DNA from 2 places in the Paenibacillus sp. ALJ109b genome. Region 2 is predicted to be linked to the other one. Evidence: riboswitches for the same ligand, from Rfam matches in the RefSeq annotation. Region 2 holds a riboswitch; the other holds the start of a gene.
The links. A riboswitch is a leader RNA that binds a small molecule or an ion and turns the genes downstream of it on or off. The one in region 2 is predicted to bind FMN.
Positions count from the first base shown of each region.

Region 1 (3,415 bases), on a different contig from region 2:
CTTTACACCGTTGGAACAAGCAAAGATATTCCAGGGGTTCGTAAATACGTAGCTGTGGATGGTGGAATGACAGACAATCCACGTCCAGCGCTGTATGAGTCCAAATATGAAGCTGTATTGGCAAACCGTGCAAATGAGGCAGCTCAGGAAACGGTATCTGTTGCTGGTAAATGTTGTGAGAGCGGCGATATGTTGATCTGGGATTTGGACCTGCCTAAAGTACAGAGCGGCGATCTGCTCGCAGTAGCTTGCACTGGCGCGTACAACTACTCCATGGCAAGCAACTATAACCGGATTCGTCGTCCGGCAGTTGTATTTGTTAAAGACGGTCAGGGGGATGTTGTCGTACGCCGTGAGACGTATCAGGACATCATCCAGAATGATCTGGTACCTGAGCGTATTGCAAAACAGCCAGTTACCCGTTAATTTAAGTTCAAATAGCGGAGCTCTATATGAAGAAGACAAAAAAGGACACTCCTTTTTTGTCTTCTTTTGCATCTTTAGGGCCGGATTTTGAAAAAAATCTTGCTGATTATTTTGCGATCAATCCATTTTCGGTGTACACTAAGAAAAGTGCTATAAAGCTTGGCCCAGGGTCATGCGTTCTGGCACCATTAACGATGGTCAATACGAAAGGAGTCATTTACATATGGCGAAACAAGCGAAAATCAAAATGGCAAACGGCGGAGAAGTTGTAATCGATTTGTTCGATCAAGAAGCTCCAAACACAGTAGCAAACTTTGAGAAACTGGCTAACTCCGGTTTCTACAATGGTCTTGTATTCCACCGTGTTATTCCGGGCTTTGTAGCTCAAGGCGGATGCCCTAACGGTTCCGGTGCAGGCGGCCCAGGTTACACAATCAACTGTGAAATCAACCCGAACAAACATGAGCGTGGAACATTGGCTATGGCGCATGCAGGCCGTAACACAGGCGGAAGCCAGTTCTACATCTGCTACCAACCGCAACCGCATTTGGATGGACAACATACTGTATTTGGTAAAGTAACCAAAGGTATGGAGTTCGTAGACGCTTTCGAAGGTCGCGACAAAATGGAAACTGTTGAAGTAGTAGAAGCTTAATCAATAACCGTATGTAGACCGTTTCGCAATTAGCGAAGCGGTTTTTGTTTACACTTAAGCTTATTAAAAGTTAGTATGTGACAAAAAGGAACAAAAAACAATTGATTTTTTGACGTTAAAGTGCTAACATCCAATTAATAACGCAACGAATCCTTCAGGGCAGGGTGTAATTCCCTACCGGCGGTGATGCAGTATGTGAGGATATCTATCCAGCATTGATGCAAAGTCCGTGACCCGTCTGCCTATGGCAGATGGCTGATCTGGTGTAATTCCAGAACCGACAGTATAGTCTGGATGGGAGAAGGAGAGGGTGCAGTCCTTAGGGGCCGCATTCCGCAGGAGTGTTGCTGTACAGTTTTTGACGAATTCATTTCCTGTGCAGGGAGAAATCCGGTTACTTCTGGAAATCTTCATACATATGCCACATCATAGAAGCTCTTTACCTGTAATTGAAGTTCATTAAGGTATGTGTCTGCTTTCACTTGCCTGAAATGAAGTTTTGGGCGATGTTTTGTTGGCAATGTATCAATAGTACTGCTGGTGACACATGTCTCTCATCATCCCCATCGAACGGTTTGTTCGACGGGGATTTTTTATTGGATATGGAACATGCCTCTCTGTTGGAAGGGAGGTCTATAACTAAGATTTTAACCGTGGGGTGAACGGACTTGGAAATGATTAATGATGAATTTTATATGGCGCTGGCACTGGATATGGCAGAGCGGGCACAAGGACAGACCGGAATCAATCCGGTAGTAGGTTGTGTCGTTGTAAAAGAAGGACGTATCGTGGGCCTCGGAAGTCATCTCAAACGGGGAACGGGTCATGCAGAGGTTCATGCGCTGAACATGGCGGGCAGTGATGCTGAAGGCAGTACAGTATACGTTACGCTTGAACCCTGTAGCCATTATGGCAAGACTCCACCATGCAGTGAACGTCTCATTCATGAGAAAGTAAAACGTGTCGTCGTATGTTGCGAAGATCCGAATCCGCAAGTCTCCGGCAGAGGGATCAGCATGCTGCGTCAACAAGGGATCGAAGTTGAAGTTGGAGTGCTGCGAGAGCGTGGAAGACGGATGAACGAGAAATTCATCAAATACATTACAACAGGTCTCCCCTTTGTAACTTTGAAGACGGCCTCTACTCTGGATGGCAAAATCGCTACGCGTAGCGGTGACAGCAAATGGATCTCTAACGAGTCAGCTCGCGAGATAGTACACGCGCTTCGCCACCGCCATCAAGGAATTATGGTTGGTGTGGAAACGGTCATTGCAGACAATCCCGAACTCACGACTCGTTTGCAAGTGGAAGGGATCAGCCCAGTACGAATCGTGGTCGATTCCAAGCTACGTCTGCCTGTAGGAGCGAAAATGGTCAAGGATGGCCTTGCACCAACTTGGGTGCTTACAACGGATGAGGCGAGCCCTGAAGCGGCTGAGCGGCTGGAAGCCTATGGGGTGGAGATTATACGTTGTGGTCCAGGACCACGTGTTGATCTGCTGAGCGCACTCAGCAAACTTGGTGAGCGTGAAATTGGTTCGATTCTGCTTGAAGGCGGAGGTACTCTGAATGGTGCGATGCTGGAAGCCCGGTTGGTAGATCGACTGCTCATGTTCATTGCTCCGAAAATTGTCGGAGGATACGAAACACCAGGCAGTTTCCGCTTCGAGGGTGTAGAGCGCATGAGTCAGGCAATTCAATTGCATCAGCTGGAAATTGAGCAAGTTGGAGATAATATTAGCATTGGCGGAATTCCGGTTTGGCCTGAATAAATGAATTAACGATAACGAAATAAATAAAGGAGGCGGTAGCATGTTTACCGGTTTGGTGGAAGAAGTCGGTCAGATCCGGCGCATAGGTCGGAAAGGCGAAGCGATGGTCCTGAATATCGGAGCTTCCGCCATCATGAACGACTTGAAGATTGGCGATAGTGTAGCTGTAAACGGGGTATGCTTAACTGCGACAACCCTGGAGGGTGGCGGGTTTACTGCCGATGTGATGCCCGAGACATATCGACATACCAATCTTAGTCAATTGCAATCAGGCAGCAAAGTTAATCTGGAGCGAGCTATGCTGTCAGGTGGTCGTTTTGGCGGGCATATCGTTCAGGGCCATGTCGATGGCACTGGGGTCATTGGCAGCATTACACGTGACCAGAATGCAATTGTTTTCGAGATCAAACCTGATGATACGCAGCTGTTCAAATATCTGATACCCAAAGGGTCTGTAACCCTGGACGGAATTAGTCTGACCGTTGTGCATACTTCACAGTCCGCATTCACTGTATCCATTATTCCACACACCATTGGTGAGACCGTATTAAATGTGAAAAAG
Region 1 is NZ_JAAIFP010000042.1:18,126-21,540, reverse strand. Features, by position in the region: gene lysA (diaminopimelate decarboxylase) at 1-426, shown strand, start outside; gene G3352_RS30245 (peptidylprolyl isomerase) at 650-1,081, shown strand; FMN riboswitch at 1,228-1,391, shown strand; gene ribD (bifunctional diaminohydroxyphosphoribosylaminopyrimidine deaminase/5-amino-6-(5-phosphoribosylamino)uracil reductase RibD) at 1,750-2,853, shown strand; gene ribE (riboflavin synthase) at 2,894-3,415, shown strand, end outside.
Region 1: another riboswitch for FMN. It lies ahead of ribD (bifunctional diaminohydroxyphosphoribosylaminopyrimidine deaminase/5-amino-6-(5-phosphoribosylamino)uracil reductase RibD); the one in region 2 lies ahead of G3352_RS04605 (DMT family transporter).

Region 2 (3,415 bases):
AATGATCATCTCCGATGCATCTATCACTTCCGCTTCAATACAACTCAGATCGGGCTGGATAGCAGTTATAAGAGAATCCTCAATGAGAACGTCCGCCCGTTTATACTGACCCACCGACGAATCCATAGACAATACACAACCATTTTTCAGTAGATAACTTGTCCCCACAAGACACATCTCCAATCATTGTTTTTTGTTGGATATACGCTTGAATCCTGGATGTTAATCTCTGATGAAATGACTAGCTGAAATATTTTAAGTATATAACCATTATATAGAAGTGGATGGTAAGATTCAATTTTGGTTTTATACAAATCTTATTGAATATTTCCTGTCTGTTGCAAAGTATAGAAAATCACACTTTCTTTCTGTACACCCTACTCTTGCTCCTAATCCTTCTTCTGTTTTGCCCGAAACCTTCTAACCTTCATCAGATTACCACACATCTTGTCATCACAATATTTCTGGGTTCTACTACGTGTATCGTCATAGAAAATCCAACGGCAATCCGTATTGTCACAGATACGAATTCTTCCCCCATCCCCTTCAACTACAGTGATGGCAAAATCGGCTGCGACCTCTGCCATGACCTGCTGCCATTGAGTTCCTACAGGAATAAGTGAAAGATTCAGTCCCTCATCTCCAGCGTTCAGTCTTCTTATGACTTGACCTTCCTCCATTATGCCGTTAAACCATTCCTGGTCTTTGTTCGATAATGCATTTCCGTCAGATAAACGAGTTGCAATAGCCTGCAATTCATTTCTGAAGTTTCTCAAAGCTGCCTCTTCTTCAGAAGAGGCAGGTACAGATGCGTTCAGTTGCCATTGTTTGAGGAATGACTGCTGCCATTCGGCTTTGCCAAGCCTGTCCTCTGAGCGATTTCCGCCACGCCAGTCGTGGTAATCACTGTTCACAAAATCAGTCCATAGTCTATCCATACGTACCTCCGCTAAATTGTAACTTTCTAAAACGAAAAAGATAGTTACAAATATTCGTGTTTGGGTTATATTAATTGTAACCACATTTTAGCACTTTAGCTAGTTACCATGAATTCATTTTAGGGAGGAAAAATCAATGACTACAACAGCAACGGAACTATTGCTCATTCAGAAAGATGACACCTGGGATCAATGTAACTGGATTGTGCCTTTATCCAAGGCACTCGAAGGACTGACTGCTGAACAGGCAGCCTGGGTTCCATCAGCCGGTGGATTAAGCATCTGGCAGTTGGTTAACCATATGTATTACTATAATCATCGCTTGTTGAGTCGCATTCAGGGCAAAACACCCTCCGGTACACCTGCCGAAAACAATGAATCCACCTTTGGAGATCCTGGCGACCCCTCCGATACCACTGGCTGGAGTGTACTTATGCAAAACACAACACAATTAGCCGGACAGCTTCGTGATCAGCTAGCTTCATTAGAAGAATCCGATCTTGAAGCTTCGTACATGGATACGGATGAAAAATGGACACATGAGCTTGCCCGCTGGGTACTCCACGATGCGTATCATGCAGGACAGATTGTATTACTACGCAGACAACAGGGAAGCTGGAATATCATATTCTAAAAAAACACTTGAACTGCTAGCGCTTACAGGAATAAGATGGACTTATTAATGTTACAGCTTGTTTAATACACAATATAATTGAATAGGATCTTCGGGGTAGGGTGCAATTCCCAACCGGCGGTGATGTTCTTCGGAACCAGCCCGCGACTCGCTGTTTGACCCGATGTAGGGATTCAGCGACTGACTTGGTGTGACTCCAAGGCCGACGGTACAGTCCGGATGAGAGAAGATCAACACATTGACATGCCGTTACGGAAAGGCTTATTTTCGTACGACATGTTAATGATTGAGCCCCCGTTTATTTGGTGTATACCAAAACGGGGGCTTTTGTCGATTTTGCCAACTGAAGATTCCGTGTTCTGACGAAGGAGTCCTGAATATGGAAAAGACCCAATCTGCATCAACAGTTTACCGCAAGGAACGAAGTAATACCGGATTTTGGCTCGTCGTGCTCGGCGCCGCCCTTTGGGGTGTAGATCCACTGTTCCGTATTATTTTGCTCAAAACGATGACCTCAACTCAGATTGTACTGGTGGAACATATTATTGTCAGCCTTGTGGCGATTCCCGTCTTGTGGAAGTTCCGGGCCGATCTGAAAAACCTGCGTGCACGCCACTGGATTGCGGTAATTTTTATCTCTTGGGGAGGATCTGCTCTAGCAACGGTATTGTTCACTCTTGCGCTAACGCATAATGATCCCAACACCGTCTTATTATTGCAAAAGATGCAGCCGCTATTTGCGATTGTTCTGGCTAAGCTGCTGTTGAAAGAAACATTGCCTCGTCGCTTCGGTGGACTGTTTATCATTGCACTTGCAGGAACATACCTGCTCACGTTTGGATTCACCCTTCCCCTCGGCAACTGGGACAATTGGGTTCATGCAGGCAGCTTGTTATCACTCGGTGCAGCTGCATTGTGGGGCGGTTCAACAGTTATGGGGCGGCTAATGCTGGGGCAAACCCGTTATGAAACGGTCACCTCCCTGCGCTTTGTCGCAGCCTTGCCGCTGCTGATCTTTATGACGTGGAACGAAGGTGCTGCGTGGACATTCCCTTCCGCAACAGGTGAACAGGCGGCTGTAGCACTTAATATTCTGGGTCAGGCTTTACTGCCAGGCTTACTGAGTCTTCTGTTATATTACAAAGGGCTCTCTTCCACCAAGGCCTCAGTCGCAACGCTCGCAGAACTGAGCTTCCCGATGGCCGGTGTACTGGTAAACTGGATTGCATTCCGTACATTAATTACATGGGAGCAACTGGTGGGCTTCATCCTCATCTGGATTGCCCTATTCGCTATCTCCAAACAGCAAGAACGCTCAGCAACTCCGGCTGACGGTGCACCAAAGCTTCGTACGGATTGAATTTTATATAAAAGCAAATCAATTAAGGCACTACACATCCTTCGAGATGTATAGTGCCTTTTGTTTTTTCGCTATTCCGGTGGTACGATAACTTATGGAATAGTAGATCAAGTCAATTTAGAGAGGAACGATCATCATGTCTTCATCTTCATCATTTTCATATACGTCTTACGATGCCATTGGTTTGGCTGAATTGGTTCGAGCACGGGAGATATCTCCTGTTGAATTGCTGGAAGCGGCGTATGCACGCCTGGAAGAAGTGAACCCGCAGCTCAATGCAGTCATTCGTACATATGAAACACGTGCACGTCAGGAAGTGAGTATGGTTCGTCCGGGAGAGCAACCCTTTGCCGGCGTGCCCTTGTTATTGAAAGATATCTCTCAATCCCTGGAAGGTGAAATTCTCACCTCGGGTTCTCGTCTTCTCAGTGAGCATCGTGCACAGCGGAATTCTAATTTCGTTTCACGTCTGCGCGATGCAGG
Region 2 is NZ_JAAIFP010000004.1:333,608-337,022, forward strand. Features, by position in the region: gene G3352_RS04590 (amidohydrolase family protein) at 1-168, opposite strand, end outside; gene G3352_RS04595 (CGNR zinc finger domain-containing protein) at 390-938, opposite strand; gene G3352_RS04600 (DinB family protein) at 1,075-1,572, shown strand; FMN riboswitch at 1,656-1,807, shown strand; gene G3352_RS04605 (DMT family transporter) at 1,952-2,932, shown strand; gene G3352_RS04610 (amidase) at 3,069-3,415, shown strand, end outside.